DNA from 2 places in the Pelosinus fermentans DSM 17108 genome. Region 2 is predicted to be linked to the other one. Evidence: riboswitches for the same ligand, from Rfam matches in the RefSeq annotation. Region 2 holds a riboswitch; the other holds the start of a gene.
What was found. Region 2 has a riboswitch for cyclic di-AMP ahead of FR7_RS10000 (C40 family peptidase). Riboswitches for the same ligand answer to the same signal wherever they lie in the genome.
Positions count from the first base shown of each region.

Region 1: it holds a riboswitch for cyclic di-AMP, as region 2 does, so the genes downstream of both, FR7_RS13720 (3D domain-containing protein) here and FR7_RS10000 (C40 family peptidase) in region 2, are expected to answer to the same signal.

Region 1 covers NZ_AKVN02000001.1:2,965,022-2,975,794, reverse strand. The annotation lists gene FR7_RS23260 (DUF2970 domain-containing protein) at 1-63, shown strand, start outside; gene FR7_RS13740 (Zn-dependent hydrolase) at 229-1,458, shown strand; gene FR7_RS13735 (3D domain-containing protein) at 1,618-2,346, shown strand; gene FR7_RS13730 (alanyl-tRNA editing protein) at 2,400-3,620, opposite strand; gene FR7_RS13725 (L,D-transpeptidase family protein) at 3,731-4,438, shown strand; cyclic di-AMP (ydaO/yuaA leader) riboswitch at 4,475-4,616, shown strand; gene FR7_RS13720 (3D domain-containing protein) at 4,681-5,271, shown strand; gene FR7_RS13715 (DMT family transporter) at 5,409-5,858, shown strand; gene FR7_RS13710 (hypothetical protein) at 6,030-6,545, shown strand; tRNA gene FR7_RS13705 (tRNA-Val) at 6,667-6,743, shown strand; gene FR7_RS13700 (pentapeptide repeat-containing protein) at 7,200-8,357, shown strand; gene FR7_RS23895 (hypothetical protein) at 9,020-9,178, opposite strand; gene FR7_RS13695 (hypothetical protein) at 9,381-9,578, opposite strand; gene FR7_RS13690 (aldo/keto reductase) at 9,767-10,773, opposite strand, start outside.
Region 2 covers NZ_AKVN02000001.1:2,211,420-2,222,192, reverse strand. The annotation lists gene yyaC (spore protease YyaC) at 99-659, opposite strand; gene FR7_RS10020 (Na/Pi cotransporter family protein) at 945-1,874, shown strand; gene FR7_RS10015 (metal ABC transporter permease) at 1,851-2,699, opposite strand; gene FR7_RS10010 (metal ABC transporter ATP-binding protein) at 2,709-3,437, opposite strand; gene FR7_RS10005 (Fur family transcriptional regulator) at 3,450-3,857, opposite strand; gene FR7_RS10000 (C40 family peptidase) at 4,149-4,817, opposite strand; cyclic di-AMP (ydaO/yuaA leader) riboswitch at 4,822-4,969, opposite strand; gene FR7_RS09995 (glycosyltransferase family 2 protein) at 5,123-6,061, opposite strand; gene aroH (chorismate mutase) at 6,092-6,610, opposite strand; gene FR7_RS09985 (hypothetical protein) at 6,558-6,860, opposite strand; gene FR7_RS23195 (DUF1540 domain-containing protein) at 6,961-7,116, opposite strand; gene FR7_RS09980 (hydrogenase expression/formation C-terminal domain-containing protein) at 7,243-7,620, opposite strand; gene FR7_RS09975 (HyaD/HybD family hydrogenase maturation endopeptidase) at 7,613-8,098, opposite strand; gene cybH (Ni/Fe-hydrogenase, b-type cytochrome subunit) at 8,095-8,796, opposite strand; gene FR7_RS09965 (nickel-dependent hydrogenase large subunit) at 8,823-10,727, opposite strand; gene FR7_RS09960 (hydrogenase small subunit) at 10,755-10,773, opposite strand, start outside.

The DNA of each region.
Region 1 (10,773 bases), 750 kb from region 2:
ATTGGTGGTATATTGGGGGCTGCAAGCTTGTTGGCCGTTATCATTTCTCTCTTATATAATTAAGTGAGGTGCGCTCAAGCACTTCATTTCAAAGGCGAAGTAGACATTTGCCCATGGAAAATATCTTTTTAAGCAGGAAAATACCTACGATATAGCCAATTTAGAAAGAGTCTAATACTTGTTTATTATGAACAAAAAGCTGAGAGACTTCAAAAAGGGGCGATGCTAATGGACAGAAATAAAGAATGGGTAATGAATGAAATAGAGAAGATTGCCCATTTTGGTAAAGGGTCACGGGGCATAACGCGCTTAGCCTTTACAGAAACCGCTGTAGAGGCACAGAAGTATGTAATCAGTTTGATGGAGCAGGTTGGTCTTAAGATCAGAATGGATCAGATTGGGAATATAATTGGACGACTAGAAGGTAGGGATGATTCACTGCCGGCTGTGATTACAGGATCACATTTAGATACCGTACCAGAGGGTGGAAAATACGACGGCGTAACTGGTGTGATTGGTGGTTTAGTAGCTATCAGTCGTTTAAAAGATAAAGGGGGACTAGCCCATCCTCTAGAATTAGTTATATTTGCTTGTGAAGAATCAAGCCGTTTTGGCTTTGCTACAGTAGGCAGCAAAGCTATGGTTGGTTTAGCAAATGTTTCTGAATGGAGCAAAGCCAAAGATCAATCGGGATTAAGCTTTGCAGAGGCAATAGCGCAAAACCATCTCGATATAGAGCGTATTGGCGAGGCTGCAAGGCAGGCGGAGGAAATAAAAGCCTTTGTTGAACTTCATATTGAGCAAGGACGAGTTTTAGAAAAGGAACAAAAAACGATTGGTATTGTGGAAGCAATTGCTGCTCCGACACGACTTAAAATTAGAGTAGAAGGGGTGGCTGCGCATTCCGGTTCTACCCCTATGGAAGAAAGACGAGATGCATTAGTCAGCGCGTCTATGATTGTACTGGCAATACACGAAATTGGCGCAGAACAATCAAAATACGGTACAGTAGCTACCGTAGGGATGCTCAACGTACACCCTGGGTCTATCAATGTGATTCCTGGCGTGGTAGAAATGTGGGTAGATATTCGTGGTGTCAATCATGAAAGTATTATTGAATGTTTGCAGGATATTAAGGATGCCATTAGTACCATCGCAGAAGGGCAGGAAATAGGGGTCTCTATCATGTTGCTGTCTGCAGAAAAGCCAGTAAACATGAATAAAGATATCATAAGTCTTGTTAAAAAAGTATGCATGGAAAAGAAGGTGCCTCATCAAGTTATACATAGTCAAGCTGGGCATGATGCGATGAATCTATCGCACCTGGCACCTGCTGGAATGATTTTTGTTCCGTCGCAAAATGGCGTTAGCCACAATGGCGAAGAGCATACTGCAATCGATGAAATCATGTCCGGAATTGATGTGCTGACCGAAACCTTATTTCAACTAGCAAAGTAAAGGTATTAAAAGTAGAATAAAAGTTAGAAAAAGAAGCGGTTTATAAGCCGCTTCTTTTTTATTAGGTAGTAATTACCGTTACTAATTATGTAAACTGTATGGTAAAATGACATATAGATAGGATTTACCCATGTATGCATTTTCGAAAGGGGATTACAAATGAAAAAAATAATTGCGAGTATTGCAGCAGTTGTGGTAGTTCAGTTTTTTTCTCCCATAGTGCCTGCCCATGCCGCATCATTAAATGACCAATTGGCGCAAATCGCAGCGCAGCAGGCCAACGTCGATCGAATACAACAATTATTAGTATTGAAAGATCAATGGGAACAAGGCAATAAGCAACAGGTAATTGAGACATTGGCGAAAACTGCTGTAAATCAGTCTAACCAAATCAACACTGGCAGTAATATATTAGAACAAGTTAACGTAAATCAAACGGTTCAAAATGCTTTGCGTGAGCAAATGGGGCAACAGATTATAAGCAGAGTAGCTCCTTATGAAAAAGAATTAACAGCGATTGCTACATTCTTTAATAATCAGATTATAGCTCCTAAAGCTGTTAATGAAAGCGATTCTTTAACAGCGGCTCCGCAGAATTATAAAAAGGTTCTAAATATGACAGCCACAGCGTATGCACCAGGGACATTAGACAATGGTAAATGGGATACTAAGACTTATGTAGGAAGCAAGGTGCGCTCAGGAGTAGCAGCTGTAGATCCACGAGTAATTCCCATGGGAACGAAGTTATGGATTGAAGGTTATGGTGAAGCTGTTGCAGAAGATCAAGGAAGTGCCATTAAAGGAAATCGTATTGATTTAGTCTTTGATGATCGTCAAGATGCTCTTGATTATGGCATTCAAAAAGTAAAAGTATATGTGCTGAATTAAAAAAACAGCTCTAGTTTGTGACCTGCAAAGGTTGTACAAGCTAGGGCTGTTTTTTATAGAAGGTATAATTGTTCTTTGATATGATCTGCTGCCAAGGTAAGCGCAGTAGGTAGTTGATCAACATTACTGCCGCCTCCTTGAGCAGATTGTGCGCTGCCACCACCTTTGCCATCAATAAGAGGCAAGATATTCTTTAATTCGTGGTTCATAGAGAGGGGAACATCCGGTGAGGCTGAAAAGATAAGATGAACCTTTGTTTCATCTGCATTGATTCCACCAATACAGGCAATCGTATGGGGCTTGTTAACTAGCTCTTTGGCAATATTGTTGATTTCATTAGGAGTAATATTGGTAAGGGTATGAACAATCAGCTTGTTATGACCAATGATTTCTCCCTGCTGGGATAGAGTAGTAGCAAGATTACGATAAAATTCTTGTTTTACGCTGATCAATTCTTTACTGATCTCTTCTGTCTTTAATAACTGTTTTTCGATTCCTTGGAGAATCCCAGAGGCAGGGAGCGACAGACGATTTGATACTTGTTGAAGGATTGAATTTTTTTGTTGATAATCTCCAAGGGCACGCCAACCACACATAAAATCGATTCGCACTCCATTATTCTTCCGCTCCCAATTGCGTATTTTAATCAATCCAATTTCACCTGTATTAGTGACATGAGTGCCACAGCAAGCTGAATAGTCAAAATCAGCGATTTCGACTAAACGAATTTCAGCAAAATCTTTTGCAGGTGCTTTGCGTAAAGGAAAAGAATGAATCGTGTCCTGATTTAGCCAATGAGTATGTAAAGCCTTTGTAGAAAAAACAATTTGATTGGCTAATATTTCTACTTCCACTAGGTTTTCAGGGGTTATGTCTTCAATATCTAAATCAATTTGGCTGGATTCAGTGCCTAAGTGAAAACTAACTGTATTTGCTTGTAATACAGAATAAAATGCGCCAGATAAAAGGTGTTGACCACTATGCTGCTGCATATGATCAAAGCGTCTCTGCCATTGGATATGTCCTTCTACCTTACCCATAACAGGACATGCTTCTATGATGTGAATAATATCTTCACCATCTTCTTGCACATCAATAACAGGTAGATCATCAAGCATGCCTTTATCAAAAGGCTGACCGCCAGAAGTTGGATAAAAAGCAGTACGATCAAGAGTTACAGCCCATTTAGCATTAGGCAGAGACGTTATCTTAGTAATGTTGGCAGTAAAATCTTTGGTATAAGCATTTTCGTGATATAGTTTTATAGTAGTCAAAAGTAAATACCTCCATTTTGTTGAATTTAACAGTGTATAAATACTATTATACTATTTTCTTCCTTGAATACATATATTTTTAGAGAGTGTTTTAGTAAGGAGGGAATGGTGTGACAATCGTAAAGATCAGGCGACAACAGATATTTTACAGCGTTGCCATTCTATTATTAATGAGTCTTATTTTTGGAATGGTAGGATTTGAATATATGGATGAGAAAGAATTAGCAGCGATTGAGAATCAAACACTGACTGCGCCTTCTGGAACAGTCAGTGTAGTTATTAAAATATCCCAAAGGATATTAGAAGTGTATAGTGATGGGAATTTACATAAAAAATATCGAATTGCTGTAGGTAAAAATAAAACTCCTACACCTATCGGAGAGTGGAATGTAGTATGGAAAGATTACAACTGGGGTACAGGCTTTGGTACCCGCTGGATTGGACTTAATGTACCATGGGGAATATATGGGATACATGGAACAAATAAACCTTGGTCTATTGGGCAGTTTGCCAGTCATGGCTGTATCCGTATGCGCAACAAAGATGTAGAAGAATTATTTGAATGGGTACCCATCGGCACTCCTGTGCGGATTGAAGGACGTAAAATAAAAGTAGAACGTACTCTTAAACATCAATTAACGGGGTCAGATGTATCCGTATTACAAATGAAACTAAAAGAATTAGGTTATTTAAATAGCCGAGCTGATGGTATCTTTGGAACTGTTACAAAACAAGCCGTTGAAGCATATCAAGCAGAACATAATATGGAGATTACAGGTATCGTAACTAAACAAATGGCAGATTTACTAGGAATTTGAACACTAATTTTGACTATTTGCATAAAATATAGTATTATATCTATAATGCCGAATCCTTATAGGTACGGGGGAACCAGTATAAACACAGGGGATAATCCGTTAAAACGGAGGGGCGTGTTCTTCGATCTCTCTTTTCCCTATCCCGACAGCTAACCCCGGAGGCTGAACGTTAGGAGTTTTTTGTTATTGCATTGTGTGCGTAATCAATAACCTCCGAATCGTTATAAAAGAGAGGTGGACAAATGAAAAAGGTTTATGTAGCAGTTGCATTAGTTCTGTGCATGCTGCTGAGTAGTGCTGTCGTTTTTGCCGCACCTGGGGACAAACTAATCAAGTTTGGCATGCGCGGTGAAGATGTACAAATGGTTCAAAAGTCACTTTTAGAAAAAGGTTTCTACTTCGATGAAGTTGATGGTGTTTTTGGGAAGGCAACGTTAAAGGCAATTAAAGATTTTCAAATTAGCAACGGCTTACTGGCTGATGGAGTTGTTGGTAAAGAGACTTTACTGTGTTTAGGTCGTCCTGGCAGTGCTGATGGCAATCCAAGCAGGTATAGCAGATCCTTGAATATGAGTGCATCTGCATATAGTGCTTATGATGCTGGAAACTCCAATCATACATATGGTGGTAATTTAGTACGTAAAGGAATCGTAGCTGTTGATCCTAATGTAATTCCCCTTGGAACGAGGTTATTCATTCCTGGCTATGGCCACGCAATCGCAGATGATATCGGCGGTGCTATAAAGGGGAATAAGATTGATCTAGCCTTTGATAGCCATGGTGAGGCAATGCAATTTGGCAGAAAGAAAGTAATTGTATACATTTTAGATTAACAGGCGTAAAGCCTGTATTTTTTTTAGAATTAAAAGTGTTTTTTCGTTTTTGATTCATTAGCTGGTATATAAAGATAAGCCAAATAAGATACTACTCTAAGAGAGAAGAAACAGATTTAGCTTGAGGAGTGTATAGATTGGATATATCAGGGAATACATTAGCATTGTTATTGGCTTTCGTTTCTGGTGTGCTCATGGCAGTACAGGGAGCTTTAAATGCAGGGTTGAGTAAAGTTATTGGTCTTCTTGAGACCACTTTCGTTGTGCATATTACAGGTACAATTCTAATCCTATTGCTATTATTCGGAATGAAAATGGGTAAGGGTAATTTATCCGCATTTGCCGAGGCCCCTTGGTATGTTTATCTTGGAGGAGTAGTTGGCGTGGGAATTATTTATCTTGTAGCTGCCAGCATTCCAGAAGTAGGAGCAGCCAATGCAACAACCGCAATCATTGTGGGGCAAGTATTAACAGCCATACTAATTGATCACTTCGGTGCATTCGGCTTAGCACAAATCAGTTATGGATGGAATCAAATATTAGGTCTTGTTTTATTGGCAATAGGAGGAAAATTACTATTAAGCTAAATTATTAGTAATAAAAGCATGATGATTACTGATTGCATACCCAAACAAAAGACAGTTTTAAAGTTTAGAAGATCTTTCTTATTTAACAATTAAGAAAGAGGAATAATATAGCTTGCAGTCGAACTATCATTAGTTATTTCAAACAATAATGACAGTAACGGAGGAATGCAAGTGAGCGATTTTGAAAATGACAAAACAAATTCGATTGTGGGACAAGGAAGAAAAAAATATTCTTTAACTTTTGGAGATGAAAAAACGAGCCATACGGGTCTTGATGATATTTATTTAGAAGTTGAAGAGCGTATACTAGAGGCCATAAAATTTGGTGATCCATTTATATTTGAAGGATCAAATGAGCGAGGCAACCTTTTTTATACCATTGAGCGTACAGAAGAGGATTACATTCTTAGCGTTAAAGAAGTTACTGAGGAAACGGCTGATTTACTCAAAAGTACCTTAGAAAGTGTTAAACGACTAGGAAAAGAAAAAATGGAAGAAATCATGGAAATTATGATATTAGAAGAGATTGATATTGATATCAAAAAAACACGAGATCTGCCTCTCGAATCAAGCTATGAAGCTATTATTGCATTACTTCAGGAATTAAGAGAAGATGCAAATGAAGCTCTTATTGATAATTTAATTCGCCTTCAAGAGATCATTCGAGAATATGAGAGTGATTTTTGAGTAAATGCTGTGATCATAATAGAACTACATAAAAACTACTTGCAAAGCAAGTTTGAATACTCTATAATATAAAGAGTGCTCTACTGAATAGTATTTTGATACAGCACATATGCAATATAAAGGGGTTATAGCTCAGTTGGTTAGAGCGCTTCGTTGACATCGAAGAGGTCTGCGGTTCGAGTCCGCCTAACCCCACCATTTAAGAATATAGACACTACAAGGCTTCGTGAGTCCTGTAGTGTTTTTTGTTTTACTTAAAGATAGCTTAAGTACAGTGAAATGTTGCTAATTTGCTTTTACATTAGCAACCAAGTTAGCTTCTGCCTCATTTGAAGGGTTCTAATGAATTGAGAGAGTGATTTCATATAATAAAAGACTGGCACTACTGCAAGGATATTATCGTGCAATAGCGAATATAAACAGGGAAACTAGCTTTTTCGAGTAAGTGAATTCTTAAGCTAGGCGGAGGTAACTACCTTCTTTTTGTATAACTCCTACTCCCTTACTCTCAACTATGGTAAGAGAGAAATGGTTTATTGTTTTACATAGTGTTGCACTAAGATTATAAGCTCGTCTAATAAATAAGTAGAATGATGGAGATACGAAGGCAAGGAGGTTTTAGGTTAGATGGGACGAGAGGGAATTTTTAAAAAAATGACCCAAGAGGATTTTAACCAAATCATTGAGGAACAACAGGATGGATTGCAAATTAATTTTAAATATTGTGATCTAAGTGGACTTGACTTATCTGGCAGGAAATTTGAAAGTGTTAATTTTGAAGAGTGTAATTTAAGTGGTGCTAATTTTAGTGATACAATAATTAAGCAAGGTGAGTTTAAAAATGGTCTTTTGATTGGTGGCAATTTTGAAAGGGCAGATTTATCTACCGTGGATTTTACTGGCTGCGCAATGCAAAAAGTGAATTTGTCCCATGTTAGAATCGAAGGCGTAGGTATTAAAGAGAGCAACCTTGCAAATGCAAGTTTTAAGAGTGCGAATGTTGAATTTAGTGATTTAAATGTATTTAAAGATGTCAACTTAAGTGATGCTGATTTGAGTGGATCAAAAATTAGTTGGTTTTATGGAGAAAATGTTAACTTTAGGCACGCCAATTTTAATGAAGCTTCTATTATTGAGAGCCAAATGAAAGGTTGTAAATTTATGAATGCCTCTTTGGAAAATACGGATTTGTACTCAGTGGCATTTAAGGATTGTGAAATGCAAGAATCTGTGTTAGCTAAAGCAAAAATTACGAATGTTACTTTTGAAAAGAGTACTTTAGAGAATATGGATTTTAAACAATCTGAAATTGCGTATGGGCGTTTTGCTGACTGCAATTTAGACGGCGTTGACTTTAGAGCGGTTACTTTAAGCAGTCTTAATGAATTTAGAAACGTAAGTTTAATTAATGCTGATTTTTCTGAGGCGAAATTTAGTGATAAATCTAAGCTCTATGATGTTAATGCAGCGGATGTAAAAGGATTGGATCTCTCTCCTTGGCAAACCTCTGTTAAGGAGCAAGGCAATGCAGCAGTAGTATCGCAGCAAGATAAAGAGAGTCTGGCAATGCAAGAATATCAATATCGTCTAAACCTTTTTATCGCAAGAAATGTGGGAAGTGAAGTGAACGCCAAAGTTGATTGTGAAATAGCGCAGACGATGTTAGAGCAAGGTTATTCTAGTCAGTCAATAGAGGCAGTGATTGCTCTATATTCACCTAAAGCCTCGGAGGTAGGTAATCGCGCTAGGGTTTACGCCAAGAATGTAGTTAAAAAAGCGGAGAAAGAGAATATGCGAGGTAATAGTAAATAGGATTTGACTGTTATAAGCTATACCTTAACTTGTTCCTTAGTCTTCGCCAATGACTAGAAAGGGAAAAGGATATAAAACTAGTTAAAAATGATTTGCCAACATAAATACTTAACATCGGAGAGGTTTGAGGAAATACAAGGATTCTAGCGATATGCTAGAATCCTTTTTTTATGCAATCATGTTTTAGGTGTAGGAGCGATTTTGATGTATTAAAATAAGATCAATTGGATAAAAGATAATGGATGTGAAAATATTGTAACAAAACTGTAATACATTTTCTTTATAATTAGAATATATCTGGCAAAGATAACCGAGTTATGGCTCAAAGCATCCACATAAAGAATGAAGCGTTCTGCCTTGACTAAAAATTATTGTTGTTGAATCTTGGAAGCCATGCATAACGGAAAATGCAATGAGGTGATTAAATAAATGATTACTCATCTGGCCGACTTTGGAATTGGTCTGATTGTGGGGATGTTTATTTGTCTATTAGTGATATCGCTTATGATAAAATATAAGGAAAAATAGAATTCAAATGAATAGTTTTCCAGTTTGAGGAGAATTTCAGCAGAGTTACTAGAGAAATATCGCTAATATACACTTTCCTTTTTAATGGAAGTATATATTAACGATATTCATAAATAGAGTATTGGGGAATGCTGTTATTCCTTGAGCGTTAAGCCTTTGAAATCAAAGGTTTTGTTTGGAGGCGTTATTGTTGTAAACTTTGGAATTTCCTTAGGTATAGCGGTTTTATTCGCTTTTTGAAAGTTCGTTAAATATTGATTATTCATGCTTGCATTTACGGCTGATATTGACATTTCAAAAACTCCTTTCTTAGATATTGCTGATAACATGGGGGACACAATTTATATCGTATTCTTTTGTTTGAAATTCATTTAGAATATATATAAAGTTTCTTTCTAGATGAAATAATATATTTATCTATATTATTATGGGTAAAAACAGAAGCCCCCTCAGATGAAATCAGAGGGGCTGTTGAGAAGCAATTTATTTTTTTGCTTACTTATTATTAGAAACTGTGACTTTCGGTGGCGTATTCTTTTTTTGAATAGTTTCATAAACTTCAGCATATTTTTGAACAACATCATCGGCTATATTCGTAGCTGATGATGTTTCATTTGCTTCTTGAAAATCCAGTTGGTTTAAAACGAGCATAGTTAGTTCATGAATTTGGTTCTTAGATAAATTTTTAGTCATAGCAAGACCTCCATTAAAGATTCTTTATAATATCTTAAGATACCCTAAAATCCTTACAATCATGAATTTTATAAATGAATATATTTGTATTAAAATCGATATGATATGAAGAAAGAAAAGCAACTAAAATAGCAGACCAATGCTATCGTAGTTGCTTGTTCTAGTAGTAATTTAATTCTTAAGTAAGGTTAAGCGGATTCAAATAATTCTTTAACGGTGTGTAATTCCTTGCGGATGGATATGTTTTGAGGACAATGGCTTTCACACTTACCGCATTCTATACAGTTAGATGCATGTGCTGGTGATCCAAGGCGAAAATTATATAGAAATTTATGCCGTTCTCTAACTGCGGGACTATCACCAAAGATAAAATTATCATTGAGGATTGTAAAACACCCCGGAATGTTCACGCCAGCAGGACAAGGCATACAATAGGCACAAGCGGTACAATTAACTTTTATTCGTTCTTTAAAAATAGACTTTACTTGATTGATGATGTTGATTTCCTTTTCGGTTAATGAATTTGCATGAGCGTCTTGAGCTATTTTAAGGTTTTCTGTAACATGCTCCATAGCTGACATGCCGCTTAAAGCAATTGATACTTCAGGATGATTCCATACCCAGCGCAGTGCCCATTCAACAGGCGTCCTTTTTTGATCTGCCTGATTAAAAAGGGAAAGAGCATCATTGGGAAGATTTTCAGCAATTTTTCCACCTCTCAGTGGTTCCATAATAGCAATGCCCAATCCCTTTTTGGCTGCGTACTCCAATCCTTCTTTGCCAGCCTGATAATTTTCATCTAAATAATTATATTGAATCTGGCAGAATGACCAATCATAATAATCAACGATTTCTTTGAACAAGCCAACTCTTTCATGAAATGAAAATCCTGCATGTTTGATTCTGCCATCTTGAATTGCCTGATCCAAGAACTCACTAATTCCTGCTTCTTTTAGGATGGGCCATGTAGAAGCACTAAGTGAGTGGACTAAATAAAAATCAATGGTATCTGTCTCAAGACGTTTTAATTGTTCATTTAAGTATTTATCCATATCAGCCCGTGTTTTGATTAGCCAGCTAGGAAGTTTCGTAGCTAATTTTACACGTTCTCTATAGCCATCTTTCAATGCTTTTGCTACAAAAGGTTCGCTAGCTCCACCATAAGCCATACCTTTGCCATGATATGGATATGCGG
Region 2 (10,773 bases):
GGAGATCTTCAGCTGCTACTAGCGACCGTTCTTATAATCATCTATATGTTATGGGATAGACTCTTCCCCGAATAACAGCATTCAATGATTGCATTTTCTTATTGATTCTGTATGGAATGTACTGCATTCCCCAGCACTTTGCCAATGCATTTACTTAATTTCATAACGATAGACAAAGGGGTGCTTTGCAAGTCTAAATATCCTAGATATCCACTGGCATTGACTACTCCAATAATAGAAATCGTACCGATGCATGGCAATTTATTACCAACAGCAATACCAGCCTCTAAGCTGCCTTCCCATATTTCAATATTCCCAATTTCATCATTTTTTCCTAAACAAGCATCAACTGCAATAATAATCGGCTGATGATGCTGTTCCTTTATATTTTGAATCACGTTTACTAAATTACCGGCATGAACAGGCATCTCCAAACTTCCGTATACGGTGCATATTGTATGTTCTACTAAATAAGATCCTACTAAAGGACCAAGAGCATCACCAATATATCGATCTGAACCAATGCAAAGGATAATAATCTTTCTATGTTCTAGTTCCTCCTGCTGTTTTAATAGATTTACCATATAATGATACATTTTAGGATAAACAATACTATCATTTACATTCACAATTAATTTTTCAGCGATTTTTTTTTCCATATTTACGATCTCCTCTTCTAATCTATCAATAAATATCTATGCTTACTTCCCATAAAGAAGACTTGATTAAGATGGAGTTTTAACTCCACCTTAATCTTAGCCGCACTTATCCGCCAGACTGAACCGCTCTAAGATAACAACTTTGATAGCCTATACTCGCATACAATAAAACCTCTTTGCTCCAATTTGGCAAAGAGGTTTTATTTATATGAAAAAATTCTTTATTTCTATAATTACATTTATCATCATACATTATATTGCATAATGCAAGATGGAGGTAATGGAATGTATGTCATGATCGCTTTGCTTTTAATTGGTATAACCTTGCTATTAGGTGGTATTTTCTTCATGCGTTTTGGACTTCAAAAATTATTATGGACTAAACTGCAAGCCTTCTTAGGGCAACTAACTAGTACACCTTTACGCGGTTTATTGGTTGGCACCTTAGCGGCAGCTTTCATGCAAAGCAGTACTGCCGTATCTCTATTGACTATAGGCTTAGTTCATGCTCAATATTTATCATTTTATCAAGGTTTGGGAATTATCTTAGGTGCTAATATTGGCACATGCTCAACGGTACAATTAATGACAATTGCAATACCAGAAAAACTCATCATTCCTTTATTTCTGTTTTTTTTGCTGTTCACAATTCTTTGCCGGAAGTTTCGATATTTTGGTATGGCAATCTCAGGCTTATTAAGTATGTTTATTGGTATGAGCATCTTATCAGAAGCCTTAAGCAATATCTCAGAATTTACAACTGTCATTGACTATTTACTAGCATCCCAAGAAAATTCACTTTATGGCATTGTCGGCGGTATTATTATTACTCTTTTATTTCAATCCAGCAGCGCGGCTACTGGAGTGCTAATGGTCTTAGCCAGTGATGGTATCATCGACTTAACAACAGCCACCTATGTAGTCTATGGTAATAATATTGGCTCCTGCTTATCATCCTTTATCGTTGGAGTTACCGCCTCTTTAGCTGCTAAACGCTTAGCTGTAGCACACATTCTTCTTAATATATTGGGAGTTATTATTTTTTTCCCTTTAACTAGCGTGCTCACAAAAATAGCCACTAGTCTTACAGCAGATTTTGCTGGACAAGTGGCTATCGTACATACACTCTTTAATATTATTTCTTCATTGGCAGTGCTTCCCATTATACACCAATATGCTAATTTAGTAATGCTACTCATCCCCAAAAGAAGATGATATTTGCTCTTTTCGCCTTTCATTGAAAGCAATACATTGCCTAATGATTGTCATAATAATATACAATAATATAGCTGTCATGACAATTGTACCGCCTGGAGCAATATCCAAATAGAATGATGACGTTAACCCAATAAATACAGATAACATCGAAAAAATTACTGCCCATCCCATCGTCGCCTTAAATCCCACTCGTAATAAATGAGCTGTTGCCACAGGTACAATCATCAAGGCGCTAACGAGCAAAATTCCAACTATCGTCATACCAACAACTACAACCAACGCTGTTAATATGCTAAACAGCATATTAATCATCCCGGTGTTAATGCCTGCCACATTTGCAATATCTTCATCTAAGGACATTAACATTAGCTTGTCAAATAAAAAATACACAATAAGTAAGACTAAAGTACCAGCACCAGCTATTGTTATTACATCCGTTAATGATACGGTAATAATACTGCCAAATAAAAAACTTAATAATCCTGTGCTTGGCATTCGTGTCATAGTACTGAAAATAATAGCCATTGCTGCTCCAGCATAAAAGAATATTGCTAACCCCATATCAGCAAACGCAATATGCCTTCTACGAACTAATTCAATTCCTACTGCACCAGCTATCGTTAAAATCAAAGCTCCCACTACTGGATACAGCCCTACCATATATCCACCTGTTACACCGGCAAAAGCAATATGCCCTAATCCGTCTCCAATCAAAGATTGACGGCGCACCACCACAAAACTGCCAATTAGTGGACATACAATACCTGTAATTAAACCTGCCAGCAATGCTCTTTGAATAAAGTCATATTGAAAAAATTCCATATTTTCGCCTCACTGCCCTGTATAGTACCACAGATGTCGTGATTGGGCATGCGTATCATCAAACTCCTTGCTGCTACCAAAAAAACAAAGTTTGCGATTAATACATGCTACCTTATTTGCCCATGATACAGCTTTTTCAATATCATGGGATACCATAACAATTGTAATACCAAGATTTTTATTTAATGTTCCTAATAATTCATAGATTCTGGCACTAGCCTCATAATCAATTCCGCTAGTAGGCTCATCTAAGAGCAATAATTGTGGATTGGCAGCTAACGCCATCGCTACCATTACTCTTTGCTGCTGCCCTCCTGAAAGCTCACCAATCCGCCGATCGCGCAGATTTTCTACACCTACTAATTCCATCATGTGATTTGTAATATGGTTAGCAGCCTGATGATTTTTCTTCGCAGCAGCAGCTCCCAAAGTTAGACCTAAAGCAACAACTTCTTTTACAGTTGCAGGAAATCCTTGCACATTTTTCCCATAGTTCTGGGGAACATAACCAATTAACCCATGTCCCTTTGCTGTAAATATATCTTTCCCACCAATCTGAACTTGTCCTCTTGTTGGCTTTATAAGCCCGGCTATAATCTTGAGCATCGTACTTTTTCCTGCTCCATTAGGACCAACAACAGCAACAAAATCACCTTGTGAAATCGTTAGAGATATATTATCGATCGCAACATTGGTATTATAGGAAAAATGAATATCAAACAATTTCACTTCACACATTATCGATTCTCCTCACAGAGTTTTACAATTCGAACATAAACCTAATAGCTCTACATTATGACGAATAAGTTCATATCCGCTCTTTCTAAGCAATTTTATAAATTCTTCATCAATTGGACAATAATCAATACAAACGGCCTTACCACATTTTACACAAACTACATGATGATGATGATTTGCATGGGCCAATTCATAACGTGTTCGTTCTTTCCCCATTCCAGTTATTGGTATCAGCACCCCATTCTCTGTCAACATATTAATATTTCGATAAATCGTATCTAAGCCTATATCGTTATATTCTTGACGTACCAAATTCCAAATTTCATCTGCAGTTAATAAACCTGCAGTCTGCACTATTTTTTCCATAATGATACGCCGCTGGGGTGTTATGCGATAACCTTTTTCCTTTAATTTCTTCATTACATCATATATCATTTATATCTTTCCCTTTTTTACAAATAATAAGATTCTTATTAGAACGGCAAAAAAATAAGGTTACTATGTAATTGAAAAACCAAAAGCCGGATACCTATTTGTTCTGCCTTGGCTAATGACACTATAACCTATTCATACCAATTTTATATACGATAAAAATGAAAGTTCAGGATTACCACCTAAGTGCTCTGGCAAAACCTAGCCTTCTTGTACTTTAATTTTCTAATTTAAATAATAAATAAAAGTAAGGAGGCATCTTGCCTCCTATAAACCACATTATAAGACTCGGCGCGCTCCTAAGTAACGTGCTCCCCAATAACCGCTGTCCAATCGATCAATCACGACACCACGGCTAGAAGTAGCACTAATAAACTTTCCATTTCCCACATAAATACCAGAATGAGACGCACCGGCTTCATATGTAGTAAAGAACACTGTATCTCCCGGTTGCAAACGGCTGTACGATACAGACTGTCCAACTCCATACTGTTCATCAGCAGCTCTTGGCAGATAAACTCCAGCTTGCGCAAATACATATCGAGTAAAGCCCGAACAATCAAAACCATTTGGTGATGTGCCACCAAATACATATGGTACGCCTTGATAACTCAATGCTGCCTGTACGACTCTTCGTATGATAGCACTGGAACTATCACGGCTTACTGGCATTTCTCTGCCCATAAGAGCACGATATGTCTGCATGCCAATTACTCCATCAGCATCCAAGCCCCTGTCTTTTTGAAAATCTTTTACTGCATTTGCTGTCATTTCGCCAAAATCGCCATCAGAACTACCAGCATTGTAACCAAGAGCATTCAGTTGTGCTTGAATGTTAGCGATATCGTCTCCTTGGTCACCTTGATGATAGGCTGCAGCAGCGCAGGTTACAGTCCCTGCACTTACTAAAACTAGTAAGAACACTACCACTCGAAAAAACTTAGTCAATATGCATACCCCTCTCACTAGCCTCCGAGGTTAGCTGACGGGTTAGGGTTGAGATCCCCCTACTTTCAGGCAAATGGTAAAGCCGCCCTACAAGTTTCACCCCAAAACTGTGGTTCCCCCGGTCCTGTGCCTTGATTAGGCATTTATAAAAACTGCACTTTTATATCATTCGCTTTATTTTTGAAAAATCCTGCCCTCATATCTCATTTTTTTACATATTCTATACTATGTTTTATGTAATTCATCGGTTACAATTTTATTTCTTATTATTACATATTAAATACAAAGAAATAGCAAAAGCTCTTTTATTCCTGCTTACGCCGTTTATATTCTGCCCGTACCAGGTATAAAGGACGTTGTTTTACTTCTTCAAAAATACGACCTACATATTCACCAATAATACCTAATCCAAGTAATTGCAAGCCACCTAATAGTAAAATACTTGCTGTAATCGTTGCCCAGCCTGGTACTGCTTCTAGCGTAAATAGTTTAATATAGATGACATGCATTGTAACACTAAAACTAATCAAGGCAAAAAGCAGTCCTATGTAAAAGGCGAAACGAAGTGGCAACTTAGAATACGATGTGATGCCATCTAAAGCAAAATGCAGCATCCTACCTAGAGAAAATTTCGATGCCCCTGCATAACGTTTTGGAGCAACAAATTCTACTAAAACTTGTTTATAGCCAATGGCTCCAATCATACCGCGAATAAAGCGTGCTCTTTCTTTAAAACGGCGAAAACTTTGAACTACTGCTTTATCTAGTAAACGAAAGTCAGAACCACCTTCTTGTATATGTACCTTCGATAATTTATTAATTATTTTATAGTACAAGGCAGAGGTAATGGATTTAAACCAGGGTACACCTTCCGTACTAATTCGTATGGTTTGTACTACTTCAAATCCCTCTTCCCATCTGGTTAGTAAGAGAGGCAACATTTCCGGTGGATGCTGCATATCCCCATCCATGGTAATCACCCCATCCCCTTCCGCATAATCAAGTCCACAAGTTAAGGCCAATTGGTGTCCAAAATTACGCGCCATAATCAAACCGCGTACTCTAGTGTCTTGCTGAGCTAATCTTTCTAATATGAAAGGAGTCGCATCTTTTGATCCATCATCTACAAAAATCAATTCAAAGGAATATGGCAGCGGCTCCATATATTTGCAAACCTCTTGGTAAAAAACCTGAATATTCTCCTCTTCATTAAACACAGGTACAACAATTGAGATTAACTTCATCTTCTCGCCTCGATTCTTAGCTGCCCACCTTTATGATTCCGATACATGACTCTCTTGCTTAAGATCTTGTCTTAACACTACTGCTTCTCTTAAATAAATATGCTTGATTTCCTTTTGAGGTAAATCTGTATTTAGCAATATAAGTACCCGAATGCACTGGGGAATACCATTTGGGCTATCAATTTCTTGTGTTCCAAATAATGGTACTTCTGTCCACCCTATATTTCTAGCAGCAATAGCTGGAAAAGTAGCATTAATGTCCGGAGTCGAACTAAAAATTACAGCACCTATATCCTCCACTTCGAATTCATTAGCTTGTACTATCGCAGTTAAAAGCTCTATTACTCTTTCAATAATTTCAGTGGATTCATTTTTAACTACTGTTGTAGCACCTCGGATACCACGCAACAAATTTATCATCCTCTCTGTTATTACATTTTTAGATATAAATAATTCTATATAAACTGCTTTATATCCTCTATACATTATACAAAGGTTAGGATTTATTACAATAGCATGAGCCACAATGGCTGCATTTCCACCAGCCACATACAGGACATACTAAATTCGTCTCATTTAGTTCGATATACATTCCTTCATGGTGATCTTTCCAGCAAAACACACTGCCTTGATCCCTATATAGTACAACCTCATGAGCATCAACCCAAGTCTTTTCATTCCCTATAGTGAATAATAGCTCATTATGACCAGCTTCCTGATTTATCCGATATTCTTCGATCTTAATCTTTTCTTTTTTATGATCCTGCGTATATACCACATATAAATTTTTAATATTCATACTCCCTCACCCCTCCATAATTAATATGAAGTTTAAGAAAGATGTATACCATGGTAAAAATAAAACCTGGATTATACCAGGTTTTATCCAATGACTATGATCATTTTTGATAAAAGGTTTTACAGTTTGTTTGCTCACTTTGATTAGCAGCTTTGCCCCCACCATCCACATTTACCTCAATTGCAGAGGCATCACAGTGTTCACCATTCTTCCAATATTTACAATTTGAAACCGTACATTTTACACCAGCTAACATGAGTTCACCTCCTTTTTTTTCAATCTTAGTATACAAAAAAGCATTATACTTTATCCATTAAGTAAAAAATATAAATGAAAGAAACAGGGAATGAAAAGCCTTCATGAGCTTCTCATTCCCTATCATTCAATCCAATAATCCAATTTGTAATTTTTTTAAACTTCTATGTACATCTTCCATTTGCGAAGAAGCGATCTGAGGAAATCTTCCAATTTCAATCGTCTCCAGGATAGGATTCTTCGTCTGATCGTAATGTACCCCATACCAGATCCCCGAAATACCACTCTCTATCCACTCAGCTGCTTCAGCACTATCTAACAACTCAATCTTAATATGACCTATCCCAAGAAAATCACGGATTTCTTGTCGCTCCTCTGAAGCAAGAGACATTTTATTAATGAAGATACTCCATGTTTCACCAGTATCAATAAAACGCTGCAACGCACCATAAATTTCAAACAATATCGCTCTCGCTTTTGGCGATTGATTTATTTCCTTACTCATCAAATTTCACAACCTCTACTTGCCATTCATGAAGCACTAGCAATATCTGCTCTATTATTACATCTACTTTTTCAGCTACAATAGGCGTCATTTCTAATCCAATATCGACTGTCAATGGCTGGACTCCCAATATCCTAATTTCTTGTACAGGTTTTTCCATTACATCCAATATCGCTAAGACATCTTGAATACCAAGCTCATGCATAGATACTTTTTCTTTGAAATATGCTTTAACCTCATTGTTTTGAAAATGATACAGAGATCCCGGCGGCAAACTTCCAGCTACCGCATCTACCAAAATCAACTTATCTGTCTCAATTAAAAACCTTAGCAACTCCATGCCAAGTGTGCCGCCATCTAAGATCTGAACGTTTTGAGGAAAGGAGTATTGTTTTAAAAGTTGTTCTACAACTCTAACACCAAACCCCTCATCCTGCATTAATATATTGCCAACCCCTAAAACCGTGATCTGTTTCATTCTTTAAGGTCTCCCACGTCATCAGGTTCTTTATCATAGAATTTAACACCCGAGAACATAGCCGATATTTCACCATATTTTTCACTCATATCAGCTCTTGTTGCCATATACACATGAATAATTACAAATAAAATGATCATCCATGCTACGTAATGATGAATTATATGAACAATATATTCATCCACAAGCAAATGATTAAGAGGTCCAAATAATTTGGATAACCAGCTATTAGGATTAATCTGACCATACATAGCAAAACCAGTAAAAGCTTCCAAAAATATCATACCATACACTCCGCCGTATCCTGCACGTGCCATTGAATTTCTTAGATAAGGACGATGCTCAGAGCGCAAAAAGCTGTAATGTAACCCCATATCTACCATACCTGTCCAGAATAATTTTGTCCAAGGCTTAGGCAACATACGGTCTCCTCTGTGAAGGATAAAACCATAAATTCGAAATATAAACGATGCCAGCAGTATATAAGCTGCAGCAAAATGAATAAAACGAATGGTTGACATTGACGCCCAGTTACTAACCGCAAAAGTTGGCTCCACCCCTTGGCTGCCAATGTAAAAAGGATTCCCAATGTATAAGCCCGTGCAGAATAAAACCGCAATAGCACCTACCATTAACCAATGAAAGATTCGCGTCCAAATGGTAAAAACGTAATAAACTGCTACAGTACGAACTTTCACTATACTCCCTCCTTACCTACCAATTCCTAAAGTCTCAAATACGGATCACTATGTACAACCGTTAGTTCGCGCCCAGAAGCATCATATAAATGAGTAGCACAGGCCAGACAAGGATCAAATGAATGAATAACTTTTAAGATTTCTAATGGTTTATCTGCAATTTTCACCTTAGTATCCATCATACTTGTCTCATAGGCTCCATAACCAGATTTGCTATCTCTTGGACAAGCATTCCACGTAGATGGCACAACGGCTTGATAATTATCAATTTTTCCATCTTTAATAATCACCCAATGGCTCAATGCACCACGAGGTGCTTCTACAAGCCCTACGCCTCTAGCTTCTTTCGGCCAAGTACTAGGCTCCCATTTATCAGCATTCGCAACAGAAGTATCACCAGCTTTAATATTGTTTATTAATTTATCAAGATAATATTTACTAATATATCCCATTACTTGTGATTCCAATCCTCTTGCTGCTGTACGTCCAACCGTGGATAACAACCATTTCTCTGGTGGTAGATTTAACATGTTAGATACTGCATCGACTTGATCAACCATCATTTTCTCCACCCAAGTAGGCTCTGTAATAATTCCTTGTTTCACCTTTGTATAGACAATAATATAACGAGACAGAGGTCCAACCTCAGCCATTTTCCCTCTCCATTTAGGCGTCTTAATCCAAGAATATTTACCATTCTCATCAAGATACTTCCAATCTGTTTTACTCCCTTCTTTAGGTCCGGTAAATTTGGGATTGGTCACACCGCTCCATGGATGTAAATCCTTATCTTTATCTTTTTCAGGGTAAGCATACCAAGAATGTTCAACCCCTTCTGTTAATACCTCGGGATCGGAAAGATCTTTGGCTTCAAAAGGATAAAATATAGCTTTATCTACACCTTGAGCAAAATTTTCTACCACTCCATCAGAACGCAGCAGTAAATTTTTATGAAAATCGCCATTAGAAGTTCCTGAATATTTTTCATCAGGAAAATCACCAAAACCAATTACTCTTTCTTTTGCCAAGCCACCACCATCAACATAACCCTGTTTAACATAGATCTCACCAATAGCAAGTACATCGGGTATGTAGAAATAATTATTCAAAGCAATGGTCATATTAATAGATGCATCAACCACTGCTAAACGTTCCGTATTAATCGGCGCATTCATATCATTCATAGAAATAGAACAAGGCATACCCCCAACTACATAGTGAGGATGAGGATTTTTACCACCAAAAACAACATGAGAAGTAACGATATCCCTTTGTCTATCAAGCATATTTAAGTAATGAGAAACTGCCATCAAATGAACTTCTGGTGGTAAAACATCATAATCGGGATGATCCCACCACTGTGCAGAAAAAATACCTAATTGACCACTATCCACAATTTTTTTAATTTTATCCTGAATACTTCGAAAATACACAGTCGTAGCCTTAGGAAATTCTTTAGGATATGCTTCTGTATCAAATTCAATAGGACCTTTCACATTTAGATTATATTTCTCTAATACTGTATTTTGCAGCGCCGCTGTCGCAGCTGGATCTGCTTTTAAAGCTGCTACAGGACTCACCCAGTCTAATGCATGCAAATGATAAAAATGTACAATATGGTCATGCACCATTTGCGTCGCTTCAATAATATTTCGAATATAGTTGGCATTTTTAGGAATTTCGATACCCAAAGCATCTTCTACGGCCCGCAAGCAGCTTAAAGAATGGATGGTGGTGCATACACCACAAATTCGTTGAGCAAAAGCCCATGCATCTCTAGGATCTCGATCTTTAAGAATTAATTCAATCCCGCGCCATGCAGTGCCACTAGATAATGCTTCTTGCACCTTACCCGTAACTTCATCGACAACTACTTCTAACCGCAAATGACCCTCTATTCGATTTACTGGATCAACAACAACACGTTTCACAAGGCATCCTCCTCACATACATATACTTTATTCATTATCTTTTTCT